Regions from separate parts of the Micromonospora sp. NPDC049497 genome, predicted to be linked through region 2. Evidence: riboswitches for the same ligand, from Rfam matches in the RefSeq annotation. Region 2 holds a riboswitch; the other holds the start of a gene.

Region 1 (15,650 bases), on a different contig from region 2:
GGGCGAGGCGGCCGGCGCGGCGCTCGCCGCGGGGGTGGACGTCGAGCTGCCCACGGTGAAGACCTTCGGTCCGCCGCTGCACGCGGCGCTCGCCGCCGGGCAGGTCCCGGAGGAGCTGGTCGACCGTGCGGTGCGCCGGGTGCTGCTCCAGAAGGGACAGCTCGGGCTGCTCGACGTCGGGTGGGACCCGGTGCCGCCGGCGCTGGACGGCGTCGACCTCGCCGACCCGGAGGCGGTACGCGGCACCGTCGACCTGGATCCACCGGTGAACCGGGCGCTCGCCCGCGAGGTGGCCGAGCGGGCCGTGGTCCTGCTGCGCAACGACGGCGTCCTGCCGCTGGCCCGGCCGGCGCGGATCGCCGTGGTCGGCCCGCAGGCCGGGAACCCGACCGCGGTGCTCGGCTGCTACTCGTTCCCGGTGCACGTCGGGTCCCAGCACCCGGAGACGCCGGTCGGGATCGAGCTGCCCACCCTCGTGGAGGTGCTGCGCCGCGAGTTCCCGGACAGCGAGGTGGACGTGACCGCCGGTGCGAGCGTCGACGGCCCGGACACCCGCGGGTTCGCCGCCGCGGTCGAGGCGGCCCGGGCGGCGGACGTGGTGATCGCCGCCCTCGGTGACCGGGCCGGGCTGTTCGGCCGGGGCACCAGCGGCGAGGGCTGCGACGTGGAGTCCCTGGCGCTGCCCGGTGTGCAGCAGCACCTGCTCGACGAGCTGTTGGACGTCGGCACCCCGGTGGTGGTGGTGCTGGTCGCCGGCCGGCCGTACGCGCTGGGCCGGGCGGTCGACGAGGCGGCAGCCATCGTGCAGTCCTTCTTTCCCGGCGAGGAGGGACCGGGCGCGATCGCCGGCCTGCTCAGCGGGCGGGTCGAGCCACAGGGACGGTTGCCGGTCAGCGTGCCCCGCCGCACCGGCGGGCAGCCGACCACCTACCTCGCCGCCCGGCTCGGGCAGGCCAGCGACGTGTCGAACCTCGATCCCACACCGGCGTACGGCTTCGGGCACGGGCTCGCGTACACCACGTTCGACTGGTCGGAGCTGGCGGTCGGGCGGGCGGCGGCGTCGACCGACGGTGAGCTGCGGCTGGCCTTCACGCTGCGCAACACCGGCGGCCGGTGGGGCAGCGAGGTGGTGCAGCTGTACGCACACGACCCGGTCGCCTCGGTGGTGCAGCCGGTGCAACGGCTGATCGGCTACCGGCGGGTGTCGCTGGACGCGGGCGCGTCCTGCCGCGTCGAGGTGACGGTCCCGGCCGACCTCTTCTCGTTCACCGGGCGCGACGGGACGCGGATCGTCGAGCCGGGCGAGCTGGAGCTGCGGCTGGCCGCGTCCAGCACCGACCACCGGCTGACGGCGGCGGTCACGCTGCACGGGCCGGTCCGGCCGGTCGACCACACCCGACGGATGCACCCCCGGTTCACCGTGTCGCCGACGGACGGCTGAGCGTCGCGTGTACACCGACCTGCCCGAGGAGCAGCTGCGCGCGTACCGCAGCGGGGTGCGCGAGCCGGCGGACTTCGACCGGTTCTGGGCCACGACCGTCGCCGAGGCCCGCGCCGTCGGCTCGGCGGTACGGGCCGAGCCGGTCGCGGCCGGGCTGGCCGCCGTTGACGTGCACGACGTGACGTTCCCCGGCTTCGCCGGCCAACCCGTCCGGGCCTGGCTGCGGGCGCCGCGCGGGACGGAGACGCCCCTGCCGACCGTCGTTGAGTACGCCGGCTACGGCGGTGGACGGGGGCACCCGTTGGAGAACCTGCTGTGGGCGGTCGCCGGGTTCGCGCACCTGCAGATGGACACCCGGGGGCAGGGCTCGGGGTGGAGCCGCGGTGACACCCCGGATCCCGCCGCCGCCGGACCGGAGGCGCCCGGCGTGGTGACCCGGGGGATCACCGACCCGCGCACCTACTACTACCGCCGGTTGATCGTCGACGCGGTGCGGGCGGTGGACGCCGCGCGGACCCTGCCGGTGGTGGACCCGGCCCGGGTCGCGGTGCTCGGGCACAGCCAGGGTGGTGTCCTGGCGCTGGCGGCCGGCGCGCTGGTGCCGGACCTGCGGGCCGTGGTCGCCGGTGTGCCGTTCCTCTGCGACATCCCGCGCGCCGTCGTCGTCACCGACGCCCACCCGTACCGGGAGATCCGCGACTACCTGGCGATCCACCGGGACGCGGAGGAACGGGTGCTGGCCACCCTGGCGTACGTCGACGGGGTGCACTTCGCCCGGCGGTGCCACCTGCCGGCGCGGTACTCGGTGGCGCTGATGGACGAGATCGTGCCGCCGTCGACCGTGTTCGCCGCCGTCAACGCCCACGCCGGGCCGGCGGAGCTGTCGGTTTGGCGCTACAACGGCCACGAGGCGGGCGGGATCGACGACGACGCGGCGGCACTGCGCTTCCTCGGGGAGCACCTGCACGGGCCCGGGCACGCCGGTGCCCCGCGGCGGGACGGCCCATCCGGGTGAACCGGGCGGTGTCGCCCAGTTGGTGTTGATGCCGACGAGCACCGGCTCGCCGCCCTTGCCGCCACCCGCCGCTGATCCCCGCCGTGGCCGGAGTGTCGGGGGCCGGTTGCGGTGCGGGCGGTCAGGCCGCCGCGCTGGCCTGGATGCTCGGAGTCGACGTCGGCCGCCGCTGAATCGTGGCCGGTGTGGTGGCGCGGGCGGCCTGCAACGCCCGCTGGGCGCTGTTCCACGCGGCGCACGGCCAGGGCTGGTCGGCGCAGAGGAGGATCCGGCACCCGCCGTCCCCGTCCGGTTCGTGGGTGTCCGCCACGGCGAGGGCCAGGTTCCACAGCAGGGGGTCGGTCACCTCGGCGGGACGGTCGGAATCCAGGCTGGACGGGTGGGTGTGAACCTCGGACACGGGTGTTCCCTTCTCACATTCGGCCGGTCCCTGTTCCCCGCTCCCGACGATCACCAAACATCACGGTTCGGCAACGGACCCGTCGGCTTCCGGTGGCGGCGTCAGTCCGGCAGGAGCGGCATCTCGACGCCCGGGTCGCGGCCGAGCAGCACCGCCCGGGTCAGCGCCGCCGAGCCGAACCGGTCCCGGACCGCGTCCACGGCCGCGTCCAGGTCCGCCCCCGGGTCCCGCTCGAACGGCAGCGGCGGCTGGACCGGTGCGTCGTCCAGGTTGCCCACCGACACACCGATCAGCGTGATGCCGCGCCGGCCGATCTCCGGCAGCGCCGCACGCAGGAGCGCCCGCGCGGCACCCAGCAGCGGCGTCGTGTCCGCCGTCGCCTTGGCCAGGGTGTGCGACCGGGTGGCCCGGGTGTAGTCGGCGAACCGCAGCCGCAGCACCACCGTCCGGCCGGACCGCGAGGCGGCCCGCATCCGGCGGGTCACCCGGTCGACCAGCCCCGCCAGGATCGCGTCCAGCTCGGCAGGGGAGTGCGGCGTACGCCCCAGGGCGTGCTGGGCGCCCATCGACGAGCGGCGGCGACCCACCTGCACCGCGCGGGGGTCGCGGTTGTGCGCCAGGGCGTGCAGGTGCCGGCCCGCGCCGCCGCCGAGCAGCGACACCAGGGTCGCCTCGCCGAGCCGTGCGACCTGGCCGACCGTACGCACGCCCCGCTCGCGCAGCTTCGCGGCGCTCACCGGACCGACACCCCACAGCCGCTCGACCGGCAGCGGGTGCAGGAACGCCAGCTCCTCGGCCGGTTCGACGACGAGCAGGCCGTCCGGTTTGGCCACGCCGCTGGCCACCTTCGCGAGGAACTTCGTGCGGGCCACCCCGACGGTGATCGGCAGGCCGACGCTCTCGCGGACCTCCCGCCGGAGGCGGGCCGCCACGTCGGCCGGTGGGCCGACCAGTCGACGCAGGCCGCCGACGTCGAGGAACGCCTCGTCGACGGAGAGCCCCTCGACCAGCGGCGTGGTCTGCCGGAAGACCTCGAACACCGCGCGGCTGGCCGCCGTGTACGCCGACATCCGTGGCGGCACCACCACCGCGTCCGGACACAGCCGCCGGGCCAGGTGCCCGCTCATCGCGCTGCGTACGCCCCGCGCCTTCGCCTCGTAGCTGCACGCCAGCACCACGCCGCCGCCCACGACCACCGGCCGGCCGCGCAGGCGCGGGTCGTCCCGCTGCTCGACCGACGCGTAGAACGCGTCCAGGTCGGCGTGCAGGATGGAGGCGGTGGACGACACGAACACATGTTCGCATGGTTGGGGTTCGCACCGCACTGACCTGCCCGAACGACGGTCACCAGCTCAACGGTCGGTCCGTTCCAGGAGCGTCTTGAGCGCCGTCAGGTCCTTGCGGTTGGCCCGACGCATCGCGGCGGACAGCACCGGCGCGGCGACCGAGGCGAACCCACTCGGCTCACCCCGGTTGCGCAGCGTCATCCGGGTCCGTCCGCCGCCGTGTGGCTCCCACCGGTAGGTGGTCTCCATCGGGAAGGGCCCCTGCGCCGTCCGCATCACCAGGCGCTCGCCCGGAACCAGCTCGACGATCTCGTACGTGTAGGCGAGCCGACGGCCGAGGAAGTGCGCCACGAAGGCGACCCGGGAACCCGGCCGCGCCGGCGGGGGCGTCAACCACTCGACCGACTCGATGTTGACGTACCAGGACGGCGCGTTCGTCGGATCGCCCGCGTACGCGGCCACCTCGACGGGCGGACGGTCGATGACGACCTCGGACACCACATCCACCACCACGGACCCTCCCAGCCCCTCAAATACCCCGACAATCCTCCCACCCCCACCCCCCACCCGACCCCCTGACCGGAGTTGATCAAGAGGTTCGCGTCAGGTCGGGGCCGGATCCTGACGCAAACTCCTTGATCAACGGGGGATGGGGCCCGGTGTGGGTCAGCCCACCGCGGTGGGGGAGGGTGGGGCACTGTCGCCCTGGGGGGCCTCCGGGGTCATCAGGCGGACGATCTCGGCGCGGTCGGTGGCCGACGGCAGGCCCCACTCGGGGTGGTAGCCGTACACCTCGCGCAGCGGCGTGGAGGAGGTGCGGCCGTCGAGGACCTCGATCGCGTCCGTGTCGATCAGGCCGGGGTGCTCCACGCCGCACGCCTCGGCGACCTTGACCAGGTCCCGCCGCAGTGTCTTCACGTAGTTGGCGGCGCGCACCGACTTCAGCGTCGGGTCCAGGCCCCGGGCCAGCCAGGGGTTCTGGGTGGCGACGCCGGTGGGGCAGGTGTCGGTGTGACACTTCTGGGCCTGGATGCAGCCGATCGCCAGCATCGCCTCCCGGCCGACGTTGACCATGTCGCAGCCCAGCGCGAACGCCACCACCGCGTTGTCCGGCAGGCCCAGCTTGCCGGCGCCGACGAAGACCACCTGCTCGTGGAGGTCCCGCTCGGCGAAGACCCGGTAGACCCGGGCGAAGCCCTGCTGGAACGGCAGCGACACCGAGTCGGTGAAGATCAGCGGCGCGGCGCCGGTGCCGCCCTCACCGCCGTCGACGGTCACGAAGTCCACACCCCGGCCCGTGTCCCGCATCAACGTGGTCAGCTCCTCCCAGAAGCCGAGGTCGCCGACGGCGGACTTGATGCCGACCGGCAGGCCGGTCTCGGCGGCGAGCAGCTCCACCCAGTCGAGCAGGCTGTCGCAGTCGGAGAACTCCGCGTGCCGCGACGGGCTGACGCAGTCCTCGCCCTCCGGGATGCCCCGGGTGGCGGCGATCTCCGCCGACACCTTCGCCCCCGGCAGCAGACCACCCAGGCTGGGCTTCGCGCCCTGGCTGAGCTTGACCTCCAGCGCGCGTACCGGAGCGCCGGCCACCAGGTCCCTGAGCCGGCTCAGGTCGAAGCGCCCGTGGGAGTCCCGGCAGCCGAAGTACGCCGTACCGAGCTGGAAGACGAGATCACCGCCCTGGCGGTGGTACGGCGACAGCCCGCCCTCGCCGGTGTTCTGCAGGCAGCCGGCCAGCGCCGCACCCTTGTTCAGTGCGGTGATCGCATTGCCCGACAGCGAGCCGAAGCTCATCCCGGAGATGTTGACGACGGACTCCGGCCGGAACGCCTTCGCCCGGCCGCGCGCGCCGCCGAGGACCTTCGCCGGCGGCAGGCGTACGTCGTGACCCGCCGTCGGGGACGACGGCGGCACCGCCCGGCCGAAGGTCCGGTGCTTGATGATCGGATAGCCCGGGGTGTACTCGATGTCGTTGTCCGTGCCGAAGCCGAAGTAGTTGTTCTCCTGCTTCGCCGACGCGTAGATCCAGCGCCGCTGGTCACGGGTGAACGGCCGCTCCTCGTTGTTGCCCGCCACGATGTACTGCCGCAGCTCCGGCCCGATCGCCTCGAGCAGGTAGCGGGCCCGCCCGATCAGCGGGAAGTTGCGCAGCAGGGCGTGGTCGCGCTGGAGGACGTCGCGGGCGGCGAGGCCCGCGAGGGCGGCGGCGACGACGGGTACGGCTCGACCGGTCCACTTCATGCCAGGGGTGTTTCTCCGCCCGCGCGGCCGGTCAAACGGGGCGCGGGACTCACATCGGCGCGGTGATGTTGACCATCCAGGGCGTGCCGAACCGGTCCTCGCACTGCCCGAACTCGTCGCCCCACATCTGCTTCTCCAGCGGCACGCCGACCGCCCCGCCCGCGGACAACTGCTCCCACCAGCCGCGCAGCTCGTCGGCGTCGTCCCCGCTCAGGGAGATGGTGTTGGCGTTACCGCGCCGGAGCTCCATGCCGGGGGGCAGGTCCGAGGCCATCAGCACGTGACCCGCCGCGGTCCGCAGCAGGCCGTGCATGATCTGGTCGGCGTACGACGGGTCCTCGGTGCCGAACTCGCGGAACGTGGTCAGCGAGAGGTCCCCACCGAACACCCGGTGGTAGAACTCCATCGCCTCCCGTGCGTTGCCGGCGAAGTTCAGGTACGGGTTGAGTTCTGACGCCATGAGCTCCTCCTCGGGGTCGACGGCCGGCGTCATCCTCGCACCACTCCCTGTGGTCGGGAGGGTGTACACGCCGTACGGGTGCGGCGACCCCCCGTGGGCCGCCGCACCCGCACCCGTACGCGTTCGGTCAGTCCCGGAAGGACCGGCGGATCACGCCGCCGACGAGCACGCACCACGTGTCGGTGGTGAGGGAGCCGTCCTGCGGGAGCCCGTGCAGGTCCTGCAACTCCTTGACGGCCTTCTTGGTCGTGTAGTCGTACGCGCCGGTGACCGCGACGTCGGTGTAGCCGCGGAAGTTGAGCAGGTGCTGGATGGCACTCACCGGCAGGCCGGCGGCGTCCTTGACCAGCTCCGGGGCGAGGGTCTCCCAGGTGGGCGCGGTGAGGGTGGCGTCGACGTCGACCGGGATGCCGTTGCGCGCCTGCCAGTCCTGCACGGCGGCGACGGTGGCGGCGTCGAACACGCCGGTGGTCGGCACGGTGTAGCCCCGGTACAGCAGCAGGTACTGCGCGGCGCGGACGGTCGGGGCGCTGACGAACCGCCACACGTCCGGCCAGCGGCGGGCCGGCACGTCGGCCAGGTTCGTGTCGAGTGCGGCGAAGACGCGGCGGCGCAGGGTGGGGAACTGGCGGTAGAAGGCGGCACCCGGGCACTGGGTGGTGCGGAAGTCCCAGTGGCCGAAGATGTCGTGGGCGTGCAGCCCGTACCGCTGGCAGATCGTCACGCAGAGCTTCACCAGCGAGTCCAGCAGCGCGTCCGGGGGCGTCTCGGTGACGTACGTGCCCTCGTTCTCGATGCCGATGGACCGGGTGTTCTCGCCCGGACAGTGTGCGGACACCATCTGCCGGTCGCCGGCGGCCAGCCGCTCCAGGCTGCCGCGCCGTCCCTCCAGGACGTACCCGCCCCGGCTGATGGTGAAGTGCTGGCCGGTGTCGGACCAGCCGTTGCCGTCGATGTGCAGGTTCTGGCAGTCGCGGGCCAGCTTGATCGCCTGCGCCTCCGAGTAGTCGGTGACGTTCGGGAACGCCATGTGGTGCACGATGATCTTGTTGGTGGGGATCGTGCTGACCGACAGCGGGTCGGCGGGCGGGCGGGCGCCCCACTCGTCGCAGCTCAGGATCCAGTCCAGATCGGTGCCGGTCTCGGCCCGCGCGGCGGACGGAAGGGCGAGTTCGGTGCCGACGACCGCGACGGTGGCGGCGCCGAGGCCGGCCCGCAGCAGGGTCCGGCGGTCCAGTTCGGAACGGTCGACGGGCATGGCATCTCCTCGGCGTCCGGCGGTGGGGGTGGGAGCCGCATGAAAATCAGCTCCATGAGCCGTGCGTGCTGTGGAGGATATTGCCAACAAGGCGGCGCGCGCTAGAGGTCACCGTCGATCACATCCCTACAGGACCTGGGAAAGGAACCGCCGCAGGCGAGGATGTTCGGCCGCCTCGAAGATCGCGGCCGGCTCGCCGGCTTCCAGCACCACCCCCCGGTCCATGAAGGCGACGGTGTCGGCCACCTCGCGGGCGAAGCCCATCTCGTGGGTGACCACGATCATCGTCATGCCCCGGGCGGACAGGTCCGCCATCAACGCGAGCACGCCCTTGACCAGCTCCGGGTCCAGCGCCGAGGTCGCCTCGTCGAAGAGCATCACCTGCGGCTGCAACGCCAGCGCGCGGGCGATCGCCACCCGCTGCTGCTGACCGCCGGACAGCTGCGCCGGCCGCGCGTCCGCCTTCGCCGCCAGCCCGACCAGCTCCAGCTGCGTACGGGCGACCGCCACCGCCTCGTCCGCGCCGAGCCGTCGGATGCGCCGCAGGGCGAGGGTGACGTTGCGCAGCACGCTCATGTGCGGGAAGAGGTTGAACTGCTGGAACACCATGCCGACCCGCTGCCGCAGGGCGTCCGGGTCGTCGCGCAGGACGCTGCGCCCGTCCAGCAGCACGTCGCCGCGGTCCGGCTCGATCAGACGGTTGACCGTACGCAGCAGAGTGGACTTGCCGGAGCCGGACGGCCCGATCACGCAGGCGGTCGCACCCCGGGGCACGTCCAGGTCCACGCCGCGCAGCACCCGGTTGGGCCCGAAGGCCAGGTGCACGTCCCGGACGCCGACGCTCACCGAGGTGGTGGTGTCGATGCTCATCGCGGGTTCCCTCCCCGGGCACCCGGCAGCGCCAGGTCACCCTCGTCGTCGTCGGCCACCGCCGTGGCCGGCCGGCCGTGCCGCAGCCGCCGGTCGATCCAATTGACGGCGTGCGTCAGCGGCACGGTCAGCGCCAGGTAGAACAGCCCGGCCAGCAGCAGCGCGGACTGGTTGCCGGTGTTCGCCGCGTAGTCCTGTCCGATCCGGAACAGCTCCCGCTGGCTGGCCAGCAGGCCCAGGAAGTAGACCAGGCTGGAGTCCTTGATCAGCGCGATGAGCTGGTTCACCCAGGCCGGCAGGACCCGCCGGACGCCCTGCGGGATGATGACCACCCGCATCGCCTCACCCCACGAGAAACCCAGCGCGCGGGCACCCTCCAGCTGCGCGGCCTCCACCGACTGGATGCCGGAGCGGAAGATCTCCCCGATGTACGCGGCCGCGATCAGCGACAGCGCGAGGATGCCCAGCGGGTAGGGGTCGGGACCCCACAGCTCCATGCCCAACGGTGCCAGGCCCACGCCGATCAGCAGGATCGTCGCCGCCGCCGGAAGCCCCCGGAAGACGTCCGTGTACACGCGGGCCGGCCAGCGCAGCCACCGCGTCCGCGAGATGCCCGCGACCGCCAGCAGCATGCCCAGCACCGAGCCGAGCAGGGCGGCGGAGACCGCCAGGATCAGCGTGTTGGGCAACCCGACGGTGAGCATCTCGGGTAGTGCCTCGCGCATGGAGTCCCCGTCGAAGAACGTCTCCCACAGGGTGCTCAACGGATCCATCAGTGTCTCCCGCCGTCCCACTCGTGCCGTTGCCTGTTGTTAAGAAGGGGCCCCTGCACCGCGTCAGGCGTTAAGAAGGGGCCCTTCCTTTCACGCGGCCGGGACGGCCACGGTGCCGCTGCCGGGGGTGAAGTCGGCCGGGATCGGCCGGCCCGGGTAGTACTGCGCCTGGAGCTTCGTCCACGTGCCGTCCGCGATCACCTCGTCGAGGGCCTTGTCCAGCGCCTCGCGCAGCGCGTCGTTGTCCTTGGCGAACGCGTACGCGGTCGGGGCCGGGCTGAGCTCCTTCGCCGCCACCCTGATCCTGCCGTTGCTGTCCGCGGCCGACTTCTCGCCGATCTCCGCGGGCGCGATCCAGGCGTCGGCGGTGCCGGCCTTGAGCTGGTTGATCGCGCCGTTGTAGTCGGGCACCCGGACCGGGTTCAGGTTCCGGCCCGTGGCGTAGTCGTCCTGGACGGTGCCCTGCACGACCACCACCCGCTTGCCGGCCAACTGGTCGAAGCTCGTGATCGTCGAGTCGGCCGACACGTCCAGGCCGAAGTAGCCGAAGTCGTAGCCGTTGCCGAAGTCGACGGTCTTCTTCCGCGCCTCGGTGATGGTGATCGAGGAGCTGCCGACGTCGAACTTGCCGTTGGCGACCTGGGAGAGCAGCGCCGAGAAGTCGGTGCCGACGAACTCCACCGTGAGGCCGATCTTCGCGGCGGCGGCGACGAGCAGGTCGTTGTCGTAGCCGGTGAACGTTCCGTCCTTCAGGAACACGTTCGGCGGCGCGTCGGTGAGCGTGCCGGCCCGCAGCACGCCCGGCTGCAGCAGGTCGTACGGGTTGTCGGCGGCGGACGAGGCGTCCTCACCGCCGCAGGCGGTCAGGGTGGCGGCGCCGACGACGGCGGCGACGCCCAGGGCGGCGGCACGGGTGAGGGCAGGAAGGAATCGCACAGGTGTCTCCGAAGGGTTGCGCAGGCGGCGGGCACGGGCGTGCGTCGCCGGCGGTGCGCCGCGAGGGCGTACCGCTGGGTGTGGAGCAGGTGGAGTGGAAGAGCGGCGCGGTCAGCTACACGCGGCGCTGCAGACCCGCATCAGGTCGACGTGGCGGCGCCGGGTCAGGGCCGGCGGCGGGACGCAACTGCGAGCGGACATGGTTCTCCTCGGTGGCCGTGTCGGCCTGGGGAACCAGGCCACGCTTGCACCGGAACTGCTCCGGTGCCTGGTCTTCACCCGGGGCACCCCTACGTGGACGAGGGTTGCCGGCCAGCGAGCCGGGGCTTGACGCTGGCGCTCATGACCTGGTGACGACACTAGCAACGGCCTCGGGTGGATCGTCCAGCCGATATGACCACCCTCACCCGCGGTCCGCCCCCGTCACTCCTCGATCGCACCGCCGACGCGGCGCAGGTGGGCGCGGAACGTGTACGCCGGATCGGCGGCGCGACGGTCCAGGTAGTCGGCGAAGGCGGTCTGGTCGCGCAGCGTCTCGCCGGCCCGGATCCGGTGTGCCTGCAGCCGCTCGGTCCGCCGGATCCCCTCCGCCGTCGTCAGCACCTCACCGGCGCGGGCGGCGGGCAGGAACAGCACGCCGTCATCGTCGGCGACCACGAGGTCGTCGGCGGTCACCAGGTGCGCCCCGAACCGGGCGCTGGTCAGCGTGGCGGACTCCCGCTCGTCCAGGCGAGTGGGGCCCAGCGGCAGGCTGCCGTAGCTGAACACCGGGAGACCGATCTCGATCAGCTCGGGGGTGTCCCGGTGCAGACCCCACACGACCAGCCCGGCGACCCCGGCCGTGCCCGCCTCCAGCGCGGTCAGGTCACCCACGCAGGCCTCGTCGGTCCGCCCGCCGTTGTCGACCACGAGGACGTCACCCGGCGCCGCGTGGGCGTACGCCTCCAGGAACACGTCCACGCTGCCGTGGTGGCGTACCGGCAGCACCCGGCCGGCGAGCCGGTGACCGGCCACGACGGCCCGCACGCCGGCCGGCGCCGCCCGCAGCGGCACCCCGAGGCGTACGCAGGCGTCGGCCACGGTCGGCGTGGACAGGTCGGCGAAGCGTTCGATCATGAGGTTCCTCCCGACGGGTTCGGGATGGTCCGGCCGGCCACCCCGCTCCACGGGAACACGGCGGGTCTCCGCCGGCCAGGTCCAGTTCCCGTTCGGCGGCCACGTCCGGCGGAGTCGGGCAGGACTACTTCCCCGTACAGCGGGTAGCCGCCGCCGGGCGGCGGGCGCCGCCGGGAGGATCGGAGGTGCCGTGGGAGCCACCATCGTCGTTCTGGTGATCGTCGGCGTGCTGCTGGCGATGCTCGGCGCGCTGGGCATCAGGATCGTCCAGCAGTACCAACGCGGCGTCGTCTTCCGTTTCGGCCGCGTCGTGCTGCCCGTCCGGGAGCCGGGCCTGCGGCTGATCATCCCGGTCGTCGACCGCATGGTCCGGGTCAGCATGCAGACCACCGTCATCGACGTGCCCGCGCAGGGCGCCATCACCCGCGACAACGTGACCCTGACCGTGGACGCGGTCGTCTACTACCGGGTCGTGGATCCCGTGAAGGCGCTGGTCAACGTGCGGCAGTACCCGGGTGCCGTGCTCCAGATCTCGCAGACGGCGCTGCGGTCGGTGATCGGCAAGGTCGACCTGGACACCCTCCTCGCGGACCGGGACAAGGTCAACGAGGACCTCAAGGCGGTCATCGACGCCCCGACCGAGGGGCCGTGGGGACTCAACATCGAGCGGGTCGAGGTGAAGGACGTCGCGCTGCCCGAGGGGATGAAACGGTCGATGTCCCGCCAGGCCGAGGCGGAGCGGGAACGCCGGGCGCGGGTCATCGCGGCCGACGGCGAGTTCCAGGCGTCCCGGCGCCTCGCCGACGCCTCCCGTGCGATGGCGTCGACCCCGGGCGCGTACCAGCTGCGGCTGCTGCAGACCGTGGTGGATGTGGCGGCGGAGAAGAACAGCACCCTGGTGATGCCCTTCCCGGTCGAGCTGCTGCGCTTCTTCGACCGGTTCTCGCGTTCCGGCACCGAGGCCGCCGCGGAGTCGGGCCAGGAGGGCCCGCCGCAGACGGTCGGGGAGCCGGCGCAGCAACCCGCGTCGGTCAGCGGCGACGGCCACCGGCGCGACGGTCCTCAGCGGTAGTAAGCCGCCACCGGCGCGAGCGCCTCGTCGTGCAGGTACGGGCCGTCCTGTCGGGCGGCCCGGGGCGCCGCGCCCGGCGGTTTGATCGCGTCGAGCTGCTCGGCGGAGAGCGCGAACACGACCCGGCCCAGCCCGGAGCGGGCGATCGCCCCCGCGCACATGCCGCACGGCTGGCAGCTGGTGTACATCGTGGTCACCGCCGCCTCGTCGGGCGTCAGCGACCGTGCCGCCCACCGGGCCAGCTTCAGCTCCGGGTGGGCGGTGACGTCGTCCCCGGTGACGGTCGTGTTGCGGTCCTCGGCGAGGACCGCGCCGTCCGCGCCCACCAGCAAGGACCCGAACGGTGGGTCACCCGCCGCCCGCGCCTCGCCGGCCAGCGCGATCGCCCGCCTCAGATGCCGTTCGGTGTCCGCGTCCACGCCGTCAGGCTAGCCGGGGCGCCGGGCCCGCGTCGGCCGGGTCTCAGACCGCCGCCGCCGACTCCGCCGCCGGTTCGCCCGCCTGCCCGGGTACGACCACCGCGGGGACCTTCGGCAGCGTGAACACGAACCGCGCCCCACCCGTGTACGTCTCGTCCAGGGTGAGCGTGCCGCCGTGGTACTCGACGATCTTCTTGCAGACCGCCAGCCCGATGCCGGTGCCCGGGTACGTGCCACGCGGATGCAGCCGTTGGAAGATGACGAAGATCTTCTCCGCGTACCGGGGGTCGATGCCGATGCCGTTGTCGGCCACCGCGAACGACCAGAACCCGTCGGCGTCGTCCACCGTCACGCCGATCGCCGGGACGCGGTCCGGGTGGTGGAACTTGACCGCGTTGCCGAGCAGGTTCTGCCACAGCATCGTGAGCAGGGTCGGGTCTCCGCGTACCACCGGCAGCGGATCGCAGGTGATGTCCGCCGCCGCCTCCTCGACCGCGCGGGACAGGTTCGCCTCGGCCTGCGCGAAGGTCGCGGTCAGCTCGACCTCGCGCAGCTCGGCGTAGACCCGGCCGATCCGGGAGAACGTCAGCAGGTCGTTGATCAGCTCCTGCATGCGGCTCGCGCCGTCGACCGCGAATCCGATGTACTGCCGGGCCCGGTCGTCGAGCTGGTCGTCGTACCGGCGTTGGAGCATCTGGCAGAACGACGCCACCTTGCGCAGCGGCTCCTGGAGGTCGTGCGAGGCCACGTACGCGAACTGCTCCAGGTCCTCGTTGGAGCGACGCAGCTCGGCCGCCTGCTGCTCCAGGGCGTCCCGGTCGTGGTGGCTGCGCTCCAGCGCGTCGACCACCACCTGCCGCATCGACTCCACGTCGGCGGTGAGCCGGGCGATGTCCGCCGGCCCCTCGGGGCGCAGCCGGTGCCGGAAGTCGCCGCCGGCCACCTGCCGCACCGAGGCGCCCAGGCGCTCCAGGGGCCGCAGCACGGCGGTGCGGACCAGCACCGCGGCGACGATGCTGGTCACCAGCAGCGCGGCGAGGATCGCCACGAAGGTGAGGTCGCGGAGCGCGCGCGCCCGGTCCAGATCGTCCCGGCCGGCCGCGGCGATGCCGTCCAGCCGCGCGGCCAGCCCGGCCAGCTCCGCACGGGCCTCCTCGAAGGCCGCCGTCGCCCGGACCACGTCCGGCGCCAGCTGCTCCGGAGTGGCACCGCCCCGTCGCGCGGCGACGAGCCGCTCGGCGACGTCGGACCGCCACCGCGCGACTCGGTCCTCGGCCCGGTCCAGGTCGCCCAGCGCGTCCGGCTCGTCGGCCAGCAGCCCCCGCAACCGGGCCACCGTCGCCCGCTCGGCGTCGACACCCTTCCGGTACGGGTCGAGGAGGGCCCCGTCGGCGGTCAGGACGTATCCGCGTACCGCCGCGACCTGCTGGAGCAGGTGGACCTCCAGTTGCCCGACGGCGGTGCGGGCCGGGGCGATCCGGTCGGCGAGCCGGTTCGACACCTCGGCGGTGTGGCGCAGCGCGACCGCGCCGAAGCCCCCGCCGGCCAGCACCAGAGCCGTCATCGTCAGCAACATGACACTGAGCCAGCGGCGGGTCGTCAGGCGCCCGCCGCCGGCGTTCGGTGAAGTGGTGCCGCTGGTCACGGCCTGCACCTTAGACCAGCGGGCCGCTGCCGGCGCGGCGAACGGCGCGCGGCTTGCCCCCGGCTGCTACCAGTGACCGTGTGTCCGTGAACGACCATGCCGCCACGACGCCGGCCCGGCCGGCGACGACCGGGGAGCCGGAAGCACCCGTTGCGCCGATGGCCCGCGGTGGCGGCGCGACCAGAATGACCAGCGGGGTGGTCCGTCCACCCGGGGCGGAGGGGGTGACCACGTGACCGGTTGGCAGCTCTCGGGCTACCGTGCGGTCCGGCAGCTCGGCGCCGGCGCGTCCGGGCGGGTGGACCTCGCCGTCCACGACGTTACCGGCACGCCGGTGGCGATCAAGTACCTCACCGCCGGCATCGGCGACGACCCCTCCTTCCGGGAGGCGTTCCGGGCCGAGGCGCGGCTGCTCGCCGACATCGACGACCCCCACGTGTCCCGGCTCTACGAGTACGTCGAGTCGCCCGCCGGCGCGGCGATCGTGATGGAGCTGGTCAACGGCGTCTCCCTGCGGCAGATGCTGCGCGCGCACGGCGCGACCACACCGGAGTCCGCGCTGTGCGTGCTCAAGGGCTCGCTGGCCGGGCTGGGCGCGGCCCACGAGCGTGGCGTGGTGCACCGCGACTACAAGCCGGAGAACGTGCTGGTCACCGCCGAGGGGGCCAGCAAACTCGCGGACTTCGGCATCGCCATGCCGGTGGGCGAGGGTTCCGGC
Region 2 (15,650 bases):
GACAAGCGGATCGTTCGGGTCCAACCCGGGCGGGAACCACCCGCCGGGGTACGCCGGGGCCGGCCAGGCCGCCGGACCACCCGGGTACCACGGCTGGCCGCCGTACGGGCCGGGCGGCGGGGCGCCGTACGCCCCGGGGGCCACGCTCGGCTCCCACGGTTGGGGCGGCGGGCCGGGCTGCGGCGCGGTCGGGTCACCCGTCGGCCGCGCCGACGGGTCGGGGTCTCCGGGACCGGGGGACGGAGTGGCCGGAGGCTGCTGGTCGGACAAAGAACCCTCCTCAGCGACAGCTGGAAAGGCTCATGATCCTCCCCGGTGCGTACGCGCACCGCAGCCCCTGCCCGGCGCTCCCGGCGGGCCGGTCGACGGTCAGGCGATGACGCGGACCCGCTCCGCCTGGGGGCCCTTCTGGCCCTGGGCGATCTCGAACTCCACCCGCTGGCCGTCGTCCAGCGCCTTGTAGCCGTCCATCTCGATGGCGGAGAAGTGGACGAAGACGTCCTGGCCGCCGTCGACGGCGATGAAGCCGTAGCCCTTTTCGGAGTTGAACCACTTCACGGTGCCCTGTGCCACGGTGCACTTCCTCACTCTGCGCGGCATTCCACGACCCGGGAACCGGCACGCCGGCCGCCGGGGACCACCGTTCGGCGATCGGCGACGGCCGCTGAATCGGTGACCGGAATCGCACGCTACACGAGGCGTGACGACCACGCACGACCACAAATCGGGCGCATTCCGTGCGATCGGCATCGTCGCCCGTCGCTGTGGTAGGCATGCGCTCATGACAACCGGTCCGGGGATGCCCAGCGCGGTGCGGATGCCGTCCCGACGGGACACCGGCGGGTGGCCCGCCGCGCGGAGGGCGCCGGTCCGGCGGGTCCACCCCCGGGACGCCGCCCGCATGCGGGCGCTGCGGCTGGAGATGCTCGCGGACGCGCCGCTGGCGTTCCTGGAGACCATCGCCGACGCCGCCGCCCGACCGCACGCCGAGTACGCGGCCCGGATCGCGTACGCGTCGGCGGGCACGGGGAACGCCCAGTTCGTGGCGGACCCCGGAGGCCGCCTCGTCGGGCACGCCGGGGGCACCGCCACGCCGGACGAGCCGGGCCTGACCGTCGTGTACGCCGTCTACCTCACCCCGGCCTGGCGGGGCACCGGCCTGCTCGGCGACCTGGTCGAGGCGGTGGCGAGGTGGTCACGCACCTGCGGGCGGCCGGAGCTGATGCTGGAGGTGGTGGTCGGCAACGAGCGGGCCCACCGCGCCTACCAGCGGCTGGGCTTCGAGGACACCGGCGTACGCGTTCCGCACCCGAAGATCCCCGCGCTCACCGAACTCCAGATGCGCCGCCCCGCCTGAGTGTTAAGAAGGGGCCCCTCCTCTACGCCAGGCGTTAAGAAGGGGCCCTTCCTTTCAGGCGTGGCGGCGGCTCTGGACGACACGGAAGCGGTTCGCCACGTAGGCGCCGTCGGTGAGGGCCGAGTTGGCCGCCGGGTTGGCGCCGCTGCCGTGGAAGTCGGAGAACGCCGCCGACTGGTTCACGAACACGCCGCCGGTCAGGTTGCAGGACAGGTGCACGCCGACCTCGATGGCCGTCGCCTCGGCGGCGTCCAGCACCGCCTCGTCGGTGGAGTAGACCGCCGCGGTGAGGGCACCCTTCTCGCCGACCGTCGAACGCAGGATCTCCAGGCTGTGCGCGGTGGAGTCGGTCGCGATGGCGAAGGAGATCGGCCCGAACCACTCCCGCGAGTAGGTGGCGTTGTCGTCGGCGGCGAGCTTGACGATCGTCGGCGTACGCACCACGGCGCCCGGGAAGGCGGGGTGCTCGACCGTACGCGACTCCAGCACCGGCTCACCGACCTTGGTGATCTCGTCGAGCCGCTCCAGCACCCCGTCGTTGACGATCGCGCCGGTCAGTTCCACGCCGCGGGCCGGGTCGGCGGTGAGCTTCCCGACCGCCGCCGCGATGCCCCCCGCCACCTCGTCGAAGCTCTTGTGCCCCTGGTCGGTCTCGATGCCGCCCGAGGGGATCAGGATGTTCTGCGAGGTGGTGCACATCTGGCCGCTGTACAGGGTCAGCGTGAAGCCGAGGTTGCGGCACATGCCGGCGAAGTCGTCGGTGGAGTCGACCACGACGGTGTTGAGGCCGGCCTTCTCCGTGTAGACGGCGGCCTGCCGCGCGTTGGCCTCCAGCCAGTCGCCGTACTCGGTGGAGCCGGTGAAGTCGACGATCCGTACGGACGGGTGCAGGGCCAGGGTCGAGGCGAGCGTCTCGCCGGGGGCCTCGGCCGCGAGCAGCACCAGGTTCGGGTCGAACCCGGCCTCCGCGAGCACCTCCCGGGCGTAGCGCACGGTGATCGCGAGCGGCAGCACCGCGCGCGGGTGCGGCTTGACGACCACCGGGTTGCCGGTGACCAGCGAGGCGAAGAGCCCCGGGTAGGAGTTCCAGGTCGGGAAGGTGTTGCAGCCGATCACCAGCGCGACGCCCCGGGGGACCACGTGGAACGTCTTGGTCATCCGCAGCGGGTCACCCTTGCCGGCGGCCTTCTCCCAGCCGGCCGTGCCGGGATGGCGGGTCATCTCCGCGTACGCGTAGGCGACCGCCTCGAGCGCGCGGTCGAGCGCGTGCGCGCCGCCGGCCTGGAAGGCCATCACGAACGCCTGGCCGCTGGTGAACTGCACGGCGTTGGCCAGCTCGAAGATGTGCTTGTGGACCCGGTCGAGGATCTCCAGGCAGACGCCCGCGCGGGCCTGCGGGCCGGCGTCGCGCCAGGCGGGCAGGGCGGCGGTCGCGGCGCCGACGAGCTGGTCGGCGGCGGCGTGCGGGTAGCGCACGCCCAGTTCCAGGCCGAACGGACTCGCCTCGGTGGCGACCGTGCCGCCGTCACCGGGCTGGTCGAGGGGGAAGTCGCCGTGCAGGTACGCCTCGAAGGCGGCCCTGCCGTCGGCGGCTGCGGTCTCGCCGTACACGCGCGGGCTGGGTGACTCGGGGTAGGCGGACCAGTACCCCCGCTCCGTGATCGCGGTCAGCGCGCGGTTGAGGGTCTCGGCGTGCCTGTCGTACAGGGGGTGCGGGGTCTCCGTCATGCCCGCCATCATGCAACAGAAAGCCCCCAGATCAGTAGAGCAGTGTCACAACACGGATCGTCAGCGGCCGGTCGCCCGATGGCGGCCGTGGACGACCGGTCGCATGCTGGGGTGGTGCGGCAGCGGACCTGCGCCCGGGCCACCTGGCTCAACGGCACCACCCTGGTCGGGCTGGTGCTGGCCACGCTGACCCGGACCCGGCGGCTGCGCACGCCGGACGGGGTGATCGTGGCCGGCGGCTACCGCCTGCGGATACCCCGTCAGGAGTGCTTCACGGTGGGCTCGGTGGTGTTGACCCGCCGGCCGCCGGAGTGGCTGCTCCACCCGGACCGGGCCGACCTGCTCGGTCACGAGCTGCGGCACGCCCGGCAGTACGCGCTGCTCGGGCCCCTGTTCTGGCCCGCGTACTGGCTGGCGTGCCTCTGGTCGTACGGCCTGACCGGCAGTTACGGGCGAGGGAACACGTTCGAGCGGCGGGCGGGTCTGGCCGCCGGCGGCTACGGCGAGCCGGTGCTGCGACCGTGGGCCGCGCGGGCGGCGAGCCTGCTCAGAGGACGAGCTGCCAGTCCGTCCAGCCGTCGACGGCCCGGAAACCCATCCGCTCGTTGATGCTGATCATGTAGTCGTTGACGGCGGCGTTCCACGTGTCGATCGCGGTCAGCTGCGGTTCACGGGCCAACGCGTACCGGAGATTCTCGATCTTGACGAGCAGGCCGAGCCGATGGCCGCGATGGTCCGGGTCGACGATGGTGGTCTGCTGCCAGGCGTGCCACGGTGCCGACGCGCCCACGTCGAGCATCGTCCAGGCGACCAGCCGCCCGGTCGCCGGGTCCACGGCGCCGTGGTGGTAGGCCCGCCGGCCCCTGGCCGCCAGGACGACCTCGATGCCGCGGATGCGGTCCGTGTCGATCTTCTCGGGTTCCATCTCCAGGTCACCCATCGGCGCGTCGGAGATGATCCGGCTCTCCAGCCGGGCCACGTCGGCGACGTACTCGTCGGGGACCGGACCGTGCCAGCCGACCACCCGGTAGCCGGCGGCGCGCGACCGGGCTTCGGCCAGCGCCTCGTCCAGCGCGGCGTGGTCGAGCCGGGCGGTGTCCAACCGGCGGCGGACCTCCGCCAGCGCCGGCTTCGCGCCGGTCGTCGCCGAGAAGGCCGCGCCGGCCTCCGGTCGCGCCGGCCCGCCGGGCAGCGTCGCCACCGCGTCCCAGATCAGCTTCTTACGGCCGTGCTCCACGGCGACCTGCCGGGCGTACGCGAAGAGCGCCCGACCGGCACCACGCCGCCGGTGCTCGGGGTAGACCTCGACGAGGACGCTGGCGAGGTCGGTGTTGTCCAGCTGCGACAGCCGCACCTGGACGCGCCCGACGGCCACCCCGTCGATCCGGCCCAGCGCGTGCACGAAGACGTTGCCGGGCATGGGATGCGCCAGCGTCACGCCGAACTCGGCCCGGTCGGGCACCGGGAAGTCGGGCTGGTCGGCGGCCCCGACGGCGGCGGAGATGCAGTGTGCCTCGTCGACCGCGGCCGGGTCGGCGGTGTCGAAGGGCGCGACGACGATGCTCATGTGGCGAGGATGCCCCGGAGAAACACCGAGGGCCAGCGATTTAACCGCTGGCCCTCGGAACGTTGGTCGGGAGGGACGATCGCACAACGCCTCCGGCGTTGGGTCGTAAGAACTATCAAAGTCTCCGGCGAAACGCCCTCCCGCACGGAGCATCTTGCGCCGCCCGGTTCCTGTCGTCAAGTCCTTGACGGCGCGTTTTCCGCACTCACCGCGAAAAGCCGGTTACCGCGCGGATCGGCCCGATCCCCCGTCCGGGCGAGCCACCCCTCGACCGAAGCGCCTCCGGCGCGGCTGACCAGCCATGTTCGTCTGCACCGGAGCGGTCGACGGTGTGGCGTGTCGGACCGCTCGCGTGCAGACGAACATGGCGGGACGTGCCTCGTCAGCCGAGGAGGCCGGCGTCGCGGGCGGCGCGCAGGGACGGCTTGATGCGGTGGGTCGGGCCGACCTCGGCGGCCACCGCGTCGAGGGTCTTCAGGCCCTCACCGGTGTTGAACACGACGGTCTCGGCGGTCGGGTCGAGCCTGCCGGACTCCACGAGCTTGCGCAGCACCGCCACGGTCACCCCGCCGGCGGTCTCGGCGAACACGCCCGTCGTCCGGGCCAGCAGCCGGATGCCGGCGCGGATCTCGTCGTCGTCGACGTACTCCATCCAGCCACCGGTACGCCGTACCGCCTCCAGCGCGTACACGCCGGCGGCCGGGTCGCCGATGTTGAGCGACTTGGCGATGCCGGTCGGCTTGACCGGGGTGATCGTGTCGCTGTCGGCGTGCAGGGCCGTGGCGATCGGGTTGCAGCCGGCCGACTGGGCGCCGAAGACCTTCCAGCCGCCGGCCGGTGCCTCGACCAGGCCGATCTCGACCAGCTCGGAGAACGCCTTGTCAATCTTCGTGAGCAGCTCGCCGGAGGCCATCGGGATGACCACCTGGGCGGGGATACGCCAGCCGAGCTGCTCGGCCACCTCGTAGCCGAGAGTCTTGGAGCCCTCGGCGTAGTACGGCCGGACGTTCACGTTCACGAACGCGGTGTCCTCGAACTCGTCGGTCTCCACCAGTTCGCCGCAGAGGCGGTTCACGTCGTCGTACGAGCCGTCGATGGCGACCAGCTCGCCGCCGTAGACGGCGGTGGTCACGACCTTGCCCTGCTCCAGGTCGCTGGGGATGAAGACCACCGAGGGCGTGCCGGCGCGGGCCGCGTGCGCGGCGACCGAGTTGGCCAGGTTCCCGGTGGAGGCACAGGCGAAGCGGGTGAAGCCGAGCGCCTTGGCGGCGGTCAGCGCGACGGACACCACCCGGTCCTTGAACGAGTGGGTGGGATTCGCGCTGTCGTCCTTGACCCACAGCGGCGCGGTGATGCCCAGCTCGGCGGCGAGGTGCGGGGCGGCGACCAGCGGGGTGAGCCCCGGATCCAGGGTGACCCGGGTGGCCGGGTCCTGGCCGGCGGGCAGCAGCGCCGCGTACCGCCAGATGTTCTGCGGGCCGGCCTCGATCTGCTCGCGGGTGACGGCGGCCAGCGCGGCGGTGTCGTAGTCGACCTCCAGCGGCCCGAAACACTCGTAACAGGCGTGCTGGGCGGCCAGCGGGTAGCGCGCCGAACAGGCGCGGCAGGCCAGGGCGCGGGCGGGGCTGGCGGTGGTGTCGATGCCGGAGGGGGCGAGCGTCGACGTCATGTCGAGAGTCCTCTCATCTTTCCCCGCATCGCACGGTGCGGCGGGGACGGAATTGGCACCTGCCCCGCCGGTCGCTCAGCGATGAGCGCGCGGGGTGGTTGCCGGGGCGTCGTCGGGCCGTATCCCTCAGCCCCTCTGGATGAGGTATGCAGTTGTGCCACCGAGTCTATGCAATGCCGGCCGGCACACCCAGCCGGGTTCCCAGCTTGTGGGCGTGGCGCAGCGACGTTAAGAGGGGACCCTTCCTCTACCGCAGGCGTTAAGAAGGGGCCCTTCCTTTCAGCTCGTCACGTCCTTGCGGGTGAAGCGCCAGTAGGCCAGGCCCCAGAACAGGGTCGCGTAGCTGATCGCGGAGATGCAGCCCCGGACCACGTCGTCGGTCTGCACCGGTGTCGACAGCAGGCCCAGCCAGGCGGTGCTGAAGTGGGTCGGCAGGAACGCCCGGATCGCGCCGAGCGCGGTGATCTGGTCGAGGATGCTGGACAGGATCCACAGCAGCACGGCGCCGCCGACCGCGCCGAGCGCGGCGTCCGTCGTCACCGACAGCAGGAACGCCAGGCCGGCCACCACCAGGAGTACGACCGCCAGGTAGCCGAGCACCGCGAGCAGCCGCAGCAGGCCCTCCCCCGGCTCCAGCTGGGCGGCGACGGTGCTGCGCAGCGGCTCCCAGCCGTACCGGAGGGTGCCGATGAGCAGGGCGGTACCGGCGAGCAGCACCAGCGCGATCGCCGAGTACGCGAGCGCCACCAGCAGCTTCACGGTGAGCAGCCGGGCCCGGGGCACCGGCACGGCCAGCAGGTAGCGCAGGCTCCCCCAGCTCGCCTCGCTGGCCACCGTGTCGCCGCAGAACAGCGCCACCACCACGACCAGCAGGAACCCCGCCGACACGAAGAGGGTGAACAGCGTGAAGTTCAGCCCGCCGGAGGTGGCCAGGTCGACCAGGCTGCTGAACTCGTTGTTGCCGTTGTCGTCGTCGTCACCGGTGTCGAACTGGAACGCGATCAGGATGATCAAGGGCAGCAGCACCATGAACCCGAGCGCGAGCTGCGTACGCCGCCGGGACGCCTGCCGCCGGAACTCGGCGACGAACGGCATCGTGGCCGAGGGCCGGTAGCCGGCCGCCGCGCCGGACGGGTGCACCGACCCCGTGGTGGTCTCCCCGCCCGTCGATCCCGCCATCACCGGTCCCCGCTTCCCCGAGAGTTCTCGCCCACCAGGGCGAGGAACGCGTCCTCCAGGCGGCGCCTCGGCACCACCCGGTCCACCCCGATGCCGGCCCGCACCAGCTCGGCCACCACCTCGCTGCGCGCGGTGCCGTTGGTGTCCACCACGAGCTGCCCCTCGGAGTCGGGCAGCACCCGTACCCCGTCCAGGCGGTCCAGCACTGTCCGGGCCGCGGTCGGGTCGCTGACCTCGAAGAGCACGCTCGGCGACTCTCCGACGATCTCCTCGACCGGCCCGGAGGCGACGATCCGGCCCTTGTTCACCACCACCGCGTGCGTGCAGGTCTGCTCCACCTCGGCCAGGAGGTGGCTGGAGACCAGCACCGCCCGTCCGTCCGTGGCGTACCGCTGGAGCACCCGGCGCATCTCGGCGATCTGCGGCGGGTCCAGGCCGTCGGTGGGCTCGTCGAGGACCAGCAGCTCGGGCAGGCCGAGCATGGCCTGCGCGATGGCCAGTCGCTGCCGCATGCCGTGGCTGTAGTTCTTCGTCCGGCGGTGCACCGACGAGCCGAGGCCGGCGATGTCCAGCGCCTCGTCGAAGTGCGCGTCCTCCCACGGCCGGCCGGTCGCCCGCCAGTACGCCTTCAGGTTGTCCAGACCGGACAGGTGCGGCAGGAAGCCGGGCCCCTCGACGAGCGCGCCGATCCGGGACAGCACCGGGGAACCGGGCACCAGCCGGTGCCCGAAGACGTAGATCTCGCCGGCGGTGGGCTGGGTCAGCCCCATCAGGACCCGCAGGGTGGTGGTCTTGCCGGCGCCGTTGGGGCCGAGCAGGCCCACCACCTGACCGGGGTGGACCTCGAAGTCCACGTTCGACACGGCGACGAAGCCGTCGGCGTACTCCTTGCGCAACTCGCGCACGGCGAGCGGGGTGTCCGCGTACGCCGGGTGGACGGAGCTGACCTGGCGGCGCTGCCGGCGGCGGACGACGGCGACGACCACGACGAGCCCGAGCACGATGGCGGCGAGCAGGCCGGCGAGGATCCAGCGCCAGAGGGCGGCGGCGGTGGGGATCGGCTCGCCGTCGACCGTGGGCAGGCCGACCGCGCCGTCGGCGAGGGCCACCGTGTGCACGGCCGGCTCGACCGGGGTGGCGTACGCCTGGTCGGAGGTGGCCACGACCACGCGGAGCCGGTGCCCGGCCTCGATCCGGCGGACGATCGCCGGCAGGGTGACCGTCACCGGCTGCGCGGCCTCGACGTCGCGCGGCAGGCCGGTGAGCCGGACCGGCGCGACCAGGCCGTTGGGCAGGGTGGCCGCGCCGTTCGGGTCGACGTCGTAGAGCTTGACGAAGAGCACCGCCTCGCCGGTCGCGGAGGCGGCCCGGATGCGCACCGTCGGTGCGCCCACCACGTCCACCGCCTCGGGCAGTGGCGCGGACTCGAACCGGGCGTGCTGCCCCGGTATGTCGCCGGCGACGCCGCTGAGCAGCGACGAGAGTTCACCGGCGAAGGGCACCGAGGAGATCGCGGCCGGGTTGCCGGCGGGCGGGTTGGCGACCGGCTGCGGCGGGCCGGCGACGACGACGTCCCGCCGGCCGGTGCCGGCGGTGCCGGGGTAGTCGGTGGTGCGGTAGCCGGTGGCGACCAGACCCCGGTCGAGCGCGTCGAAACCGGCGATGCGGGACCAGGTGAAGTCGTCGCCCGGGGTGTCGCCCTCGCCCTTGACGTAGTGGTCGAGCCACTGCACGGTCAGGAACTTCACCCGGTCCGAGTCGGTCTTCGGCCCCTCACCCCCGTCGTGGCCGCCGGTGAACCAGGCGACCCGCACCGGTGTGCCGTTCGCGGCGATGCCGCGCGCGTTGGCGTCCGCCTCGGCGAGCGGGAAGAGGGTGTCCGCCTCGCCCTGGACCAGCAGGGTCGGTGCGGTGATCCGGTCGAGCACGCCGGCCGGGCTGGAGCGGCGCAGCAGGTCCACCGCCGCCCGGTCGCCGCGGCCGGTGGTGGCGATGCGCAGGTACGCGGCGCAGACGTCGGCGGCGAACCGGCCGCAGGCCGGATCGGCTGCCCCGGCCGGAGCGGCGCCCGGACCGCTCCCCGGGCCGGCGCCCGGCCCCGGGCTGGGCGGGCCGGCCGACGCGGGCGCACCCTCCGACCGGGCACCGGTCGCACCGGAGATCCCGGCCGGTCCGGTGCCGGCGTTGCCGCCGCCACCGAAGAACAGCCCGGCCCAGCCGGACTTGAACACGCCCTCGGTGGTGTCCCGGCCGCTGCTCTCCGGCAGGAACGCCCGGGACAGGTCGTTCCAGGTGATCATCGGGACGATCGCGTCCACGCGCTTGTCCTGGGCCGCGAGCAGCAGGGCGAGCCCGCCACCGTACGAGCCGCCGACGACGCCCACGCTCGGGTCACCGGCGGCGTCGGTACGGATCTCGGGCCGGGCGGCGAGCCAGTCCAGCAGCCGCTCGGCGTCGCGTACCTCGTAGTCGGGGTTGTCCAGGTGGATCTGCCCGCCGCTGCGGCCGAAGCCGCGGGCCGTCCACGTCAGGACGGCGTACCCGCGACCGGCGAACTCCTCCGCGTCCGAGCGCACCGACTCCTTGGTGCCGCCGAAGCCGTGTGCGAGCAGCACCGCCGGGACCTTGTCGCCGGCGGAGGCCCCCTCGGGCAGGTAGAGCGTGGTGTCCAGGTCGACCGGCTCGTTGCCGGCCGGGCCGGAACGGACGGTCAGGACGGCGGACTCGGTGCGGACGTCCGGCCCCTGCGGTCGTACCGCCCAGACCACCGCCCCGACGAGCAGCACGGCGACCGCCGTGGCGGCGACGGCACGGCGGCGGGTGGGCAGGGCACGCCGGATCCACGCGGCCGGCGACGGCGATCTCATGCGGCACACGCTACGGGCCACATCCTGAGCGTTGGCTGAGATCCTCCGTACGTCCGTCCGGTTGCTCCGATCGTCGGGCGGATCGCTGCGAGCGCGGAAGGTCCAGGCCCGTCCCAGCGGGATGAATTCGGATCACGTGAATTCCGATCTTCGGCGGAAATCGGCTCCGATCCATCCATGTCGGTGCGGGAATGGCACGGACGGTGTCCATCTGATCAACGACAGGTGACTTCGCGCGAACTGACGCAAAACTGACTGCCCGGCGGCGCGAAGCCCCCTCCTGGCTTCGGTTAGTTTCCGGTCCGGTGCATGGGACTCGATCGGCGAGCACCACACCGCGACCGGTTCCCCGCCCCCGCCGGAGGAGACTGACCATGACCGTCCCCGCGCCGCGGGTCCGCCGGCGACCCTCCGCCGTCGGCCGTGCTCTGCCACTACTGCTGGTGGTGGCCCTCCTCGCGCCGCTGGCTCTCCTCTTCGTCCAGACCTGGCGCCTCACCGACGACGACCGCGACCTGGTCGTGTCCGAACGTCTCGGCGTCGAGTACCTCCGGGCCCTGGCTCCGGTGACCGACGCGCTGGTGGAGGCCCAGTCCGCCGCCGTGGCAGGGAGGACGGTGTCGGGCGACGAGCTGACCCGGGCGGTGGAGGCGGTCGCCTCGGTCGACGCCCGCATCGGCGACGACCTGCGCGCCCAGGAACGCTGGGCCGGACTGCGGGCCAAACTGGAGGCGCTGTCGGACCGGAGCCCCACGGACCCGGAGACCGCCTACGCCGCCTACGGCGAGACCACCGAGCTGCTGCTGGACCTGCACCGGAAGGTACGGGAGACCTCCGGACTGGTCCGCGACCCCGAGTCCGACTCCTTCTTCCTGCAGGACGGCATCGGCAAGGACCTGCCCCAGGCGATGATCGCCGCCGGCCGGCTCGCCGACCTGACCATCCTGGCCGCGCAGCGGCCGGCCGCCCAGCGGGCCAGGACCGTCGCCGAACTCGCCGGCGTCCGCGTCGCCGCCCTCGCGCCGTCCGCCGACATGGTGACCGACCTGCGGGCGGCGGTGGACAGCTCGGAGAGCACCAACCTCGGCCCCACCGTCCTCACCCCGCTGGACACCTACCAGCGGGCGGTGGAGGCGCTGGCCGCGTACTCGACCCCCACCACGCCGAGCGGCGAGGTGGACGCGGGTCGGCTCGTCGGCGCCCGGACCGCCGTCCAGGCCGCCGGTCGGCAGCTCCAGCCGGTCATCCTCGGTGAACTCGACGCGCTGCTCGCCGACCGCCTCGACGACCTGGACCGGGAGCGCTGGCTGGCGGTGGGCGCCGCCGCGACGGCCGTCCTGCTGCTGGCCGTGCTGGCCGCCATCCTCGTCACCGCCGCCCGGCGGGCCCGCCGCCGCACCGCCGAGGCCCGGGCGACGACCGGGGACTCGGGTCCTCTGCCGTCCGCCCCGTGGCAGGCGCCGGCCGGCCGGCCGGCCGAGCCACGTCCACTCCAGCCGGCCGGTGCGGGCCGGGAGCCGGCATCCGCGCAGTGGGGGCCCTTCGATGCTGCTCGGTAGGCTCCGGATCCGGGGCAAGCTCGCCCTGCTGGTGGTGGTCCCACTGCTCAGCATGGTGGGCCTCGCCGTGCCGGTGGTGCTCGACCGGGTGGCCGCCGCGCAGCGGGCCGGCGACATCGCCGACCAGGTCCGCGTCGCCAGCCGCATCGGCACCCTCGTCCAGGACCTGCAACAGGAACGGATCCTCTCCGTGGGCCTGCTGCTCGGCCGGGTCACCCGGACCGAACTGGTGCAGAAGTCGGCCACCGTGGACGACCGGGTCGCCGACCTGCGGGCCACCCGGGGCGACACGCTGCCCGCGCGGGTCCTCGCCGCGCTCGACGGCGTCCGCAAGCTGACCGACCTGCGGGCCTCGGTCCTCGCGGGAACCGCCACCCCCGACCAGATCATGGCCACCTACGGGCCGGTCAACATGGCGCTGATCGAGTCCCTGCGGCTGCCCTTCACCGTCGACACCAACACCTCGGCCGGGCGACAGGTGCTCGCCCTGGACGGGCTGCTGCGCGCCGACGAGGGGCTGGGCGCCTGCGCCACGCTGATCGTGCTCGTCAAGGCCACCCAGGCCCCGACGGCGGTCACCGCGTACGTCGCGTGCATGTCCGCGCTCCAGGTCGACAACCTGCGGTTCCGAAGCCTGATCACGCCGGAGCAGTACAAGCTGGCGCTGCTCAACGACGCCGCGGTGCAGGCGCGGACCACGCCCGAGTTCCTCACCGCGAGCGTGATCGACCCGATCGGGGCGATCAGGGACGTGCCGCTGGACGCGCTCTTCCCGTCGTCCCGCTCGATGATCACCCTCGGCCAGTTCGTCGAGAAGAAGATCGTCGCGGACGTCATCGCCGAGGTCACCGCCGAGCAGCGGCGGGCGCTGGTCGCCGCGTACCTGGTCGGCGGGGTGGCCCTGCTGATCCTCACCGTGGTGGTGCTGCTGAGTGTGGCCGTCGCCCGGACGGTGGCCCGGCCGCTGACCCGGCTCACCCGGTCGGCCGACCGGGTCGCCCGGGTCGCCGAATCCGAGCTGACCCGGGTCGCCGACGACGAGACGGAGAACGCCCAACCGGTCCGCCTCGACCCCGTCGACGTCCGTGCCCGTGACGAGATCGGCGACCTCGCGCGGGCCTTCGACCGGGTGCAGACCACGGCGGCCCGGCTGGTCGAGCGGCAGGTGGCCGGCCGGCGCAACGTCGCCCAGATGTTCGGGCACGTCGGCCGGCGTACGCAGAACCTCGTCGGCCGGCAGATCGCGCTGATCGACCGGCTGGAGCGGCAGGAGACCGACCCCGGGCGGCTGGAGCACCTGTACCGGCTCGACCACATCTCCAGCCGCCTGCGCCGCAACGCCGGCAGCCTGGTCGTGCTCTCCGGCTCGGCCGGCGACGACCCGCACGTCGCGCCGGTGCCACTGGCGGACGTGGTGCGGCTGGCGCTGGGCGAGATCGAGGACTACACCCGGGTGGACGTGCAGGTCCCGCCGGGTGTGTCGGCGGCGCCCGGCACGGTCGGTGACCTGGTGCTGGCGCTGGCCGAGCTGATGGAGAACGCCACCGTCTTCTCGCCGCCGCACACCCGCGTCACGGTGGCTGGCGAGACGACCGGCATCGGCGCCCGGCTCAGCGTGGTCGACCACGGCATCGGGATGACCGAGGAGCGGCTCTCCGAGGAGAACGCCCGGCTCGCCCGGCGCGAACGACTCGACCTGGCGCCGACCGAGGTGCTGGGCCTCTTCGTGGTGGGCCGACTCGCCCGCCGGCACGGCTGGTCGGTCGATCTCGTACCGACCGCCAGCGGCGGGCTGACCGCCCATCTGGAGATCCCCCAGTCGGCCCTGGTGATCCGCCGGGCGGACCGCGCCGGAGTGACCGTCGCCCGGGCGACCGTCCCGGGGCGGGACCGCAGGTCCCCGGCCGGCATCCTGGACACCGCGCGCGGCGGGCGGGCCCTGGCCGCCGTCGGCGCCGCACCGGAGGCACCGCCGGGCGGGGAGCCGGACGTCCCGTCGCACGGCTTCGATCCGGTCCTGCTCAGCCGGGCCACCCGCAGCATGGAGTCCGGTACGCCGTGGGACGCGTTCGGCGCGGGCGGCAGCGACCCGCGCCCGGCCGCCGCGACGGGTGCCTCCACCGGTGGCACCGCCTTCCTGGAGATCAGCCTGGCGGGCCACGAGGCCACCCGCGACCTGCCGGTCGCCGGTCGCCCGCCGGCCGACCTCGGCGTGCGGCAGCGCGTGCCGGGTGCCAACCTGCCGGCGGGCGCACCGCCGGTGGGTCCGGTGGACGCCACCCACGCCGACCCGGCCGCCGCCCGCGCCCTGGTCGAGGCGTTCGAGTCCGGCGTACGCCGGGCCGAGCTGGCCCGTCCCGCGGGAACCCCGGCGCCCGCCACCGCGGCGGCGCCGGCACGGCCCCGGCTGACCCGGCGGGTGCCCGGGGCCAACCTGACCGTGAGCCCGCCCCGCCAGCCGTCCGTCCAGGACCCCGGCGACCCCGCCGAGGTCCGCGACCTCATCACCGAGTTCGAGGCGGGCGTCGCCCGGGCTCTGCGTGAGGTCAGTCCACACCGCCGCGACGAAGAGGGATCAACACGGTGACAAGCCCCTTCCTGCACGACAACGTCGACCACCAGGCCCACGCCGGGGCGGGCGGGGACCTCAGCCCCGAGGCCCGCACCTTCAACTGGCTGCTGGACTCGTTCACCTCCAGCACGGCCGGCGTGCTGGAGGCGATCGCGGTCTCGTCGGACGGGCTCCTCATGGCCATGTCCTCCATCAAGGACCGCTCCAACGCCGAGCGGCTCGCCGCCGTCGTGTCGGGCATGACGAGCCTCGCCGGCGGCGCCGCCAGCTGGTACGCGCTGGGCGGGCTGAACCGGGTCATCGTCGACATGGCCGAGGGGTACCTGCTGATCAGCGCGATCAGCAGCGGCTCCGTGCTGGGTGTGGTCGCCGACCGCTCGGCGAACCTGGGCACCGTCGCGTACGAGATGACGCTCTTCGCCGGGAGGGCCGGCGGCGCCCTCACTCCGCGCCTGATCGCCGAGTTGAAGAACGCCGTCCAGCAGTGACTCCCGACGTCGCCGGCGAGGATCCGGATCCGGAGCCCGTGATCCGGATCCGTCCCTACCTGCGCTCGCCCGTACCGGCCGGTGAGCCCGGCGCGGTGGGCCTGCCGGCGGCGACGGCCGATCTCGAGCCCGACCCGGAGCGGCCGGCCGGGCCGCGCCCGTTCGTGCTCACCGCCGGGCGGGTGTCCGGCACGGATCCGGCGATCGGCCTGGAAACCCAGGTCACGGCTCGTCCGGCGGCCGAGTGGACGACACCGGCCGCGCGGCTCGCCCCGGAACTCGCGGCGATCGTCGCGCTCTGCGCCGAGCCGATCTCGGTGGCGGAGATCTCGGCCACCATGCGGATGCACTTCGGCGTGACCCGGGTCCTGGTCGGCGACCTGCGCGCCGCCGGGCACCTGGACGTGCACGTCGGCGCCGCCGACGACGCCCTCGACCCCGACATCATCCTGCGAGTGATTGATGGACTCCGTGCGATCTCCTGACTGGCCGGCCGCCCCGCTGGGCGGACTCGCGGCCAACAGCGCCGCCGCCCGCTACGGCGCGCCGACCGGCGGACACCCGCCGGCCGGACACGGCCCGGCCGCGCCACCTCCGCCGTACCGGCCGCCGGGCTCCGCGCCGGAACCGGGCGCCGCGCCCGAGCCGCGCGCCGCACCGCCCA

The links. Region 2 has a riboswitch for S-adenosylmethionine ahead of thrC (threonine synthase). Riboswitches for the same ligand answer to the same signal wherever they lie in the genome.
Region 1: linked by a shared signal. The riboswitch ahead of ACIBR0_RS14395 (ABC transporter substrate-binding protein) and the one ahead of thrC (threonine synthase) in region 2 are both predicted to bind S-adenosylmethionine.

What each region holds. Positions count from the first base shown of each region.
Region 1 covers NZ_JBITMC010000008.1:153,604-169,253, forward strand. Annotated here, with positions in the region: gene ACIBR0_RS14345 (beta-glucosidase) at 1-1,441, shown strand, start outside; gene ACIBR0_RS14350 (acetylxylan esterase) at 1,449-2,456, shown strand; gene ACIBR0_RS14355 (hypothetical protein) at 2,578-2,856, opposite strand; gene dinB (DNA polymerase IV) at 2,958-4,145, opposite strand; gene ACIBR0_RS14365 (SRPBCC family protein) at 4,209-4,655, opposite strand; gene ACIBR0_RS14370 (FMN-binding glutamate synthase family protein) at 4,809-6,383, opposite strand; gene ACIBR0_RS14375 (VOC family protein) at 6,433-6,843, opposite strand; gene ACIBR0_RS14380 (N-acetylmuramoyl-L-alanine amidase) at 6,971-8,101, opposite strand; gene ACIBR0_RS14385 (amino acid ABC transporter ATP-binding protein) at 8,228-8,971, opposite strand; gene ACIBR0_RS14390 (amino acid ABC transporter permease) at 8,968-9,744, opposite strand; gene ACIBR0_RS14395 (ABC transporter substrate-binding protein) at 9,835-10,680, opposite strand; SAM riboswitch class IV at 10,917-11,028, opposite strand; gene ACIBR0_RS14400 (RraA family protein) at 11,104-11,796, opposite strand; gene ACIBR0_RS14405 (SPFH domain-containing protein) at 12,035-12,868, shown strand; gene ACIBR0_RS14410 (nucleoside deaminase) at 12,859-13,287, opposite strand; gene ACIBR0_RS14415 (ATP-binding protein) at 13,331-14,932, opposite strand; gene ACIBR0_RS14420 (protein kinase) at 15,165-15,650, shown strand, end outside.
Region 2 covers NZ_JBITMC010000018.1:24,387-40,036, reverse strand. Annotated here, with positions in the region: gene ACIBR0_RS22525 (hypothetical protein) at 1-270, opposite strand, end outside; gene ACIBR0_RS22520 (cold-shock protein) at 370-573, opposite strand; gene ACIBR0_RS22515 (GNAT family N-acetyltransferase) at 818-1,357, shown strand; gene paaN (phenylacetic acid degradation protein PaaN) at 1,412-3,085, opposite strand; gene ACIBR0_RS22505 (hypothetical protein) at 3,200-3,694, shown strand; gene ACIBR0_RS22500 (GNAT family N-acetyltransferase) at 3,633-4,652, opposite strand; gene thrC (threonine synthase) at 5,035-6,321, opposite strand; SAM riboswitch class I at 6,332-6,467, opposite strand; gene ACIBR0_RS22490 (ABC transporter permease) at 6,601-7,500, opposite strand; gene ACIBR0_RS22485 (alpha/beta fold hydrolase) at 7,500-10,367, opposite strand; gene ACIBR0_RS22480 (hypothetical protein) at 10,742-11,926, shown strand; gene ACIBR0_RS22475 (nitrate- and nitrite sensing domain-containing protein) at 11,913-14,513, shown strand; gene ACIBR0_RS22470 (roadblock/LC7 domain-containing protein) at 14,510-14,986, shown strand; gene ACIBR0_RS22465 (DUF742 domain-containing protein) at 14,983-15,471, shown strand; gene ACIBR0_RS22460 (GTP-binding protein) at 15,449-15,650, shown strand, end outside.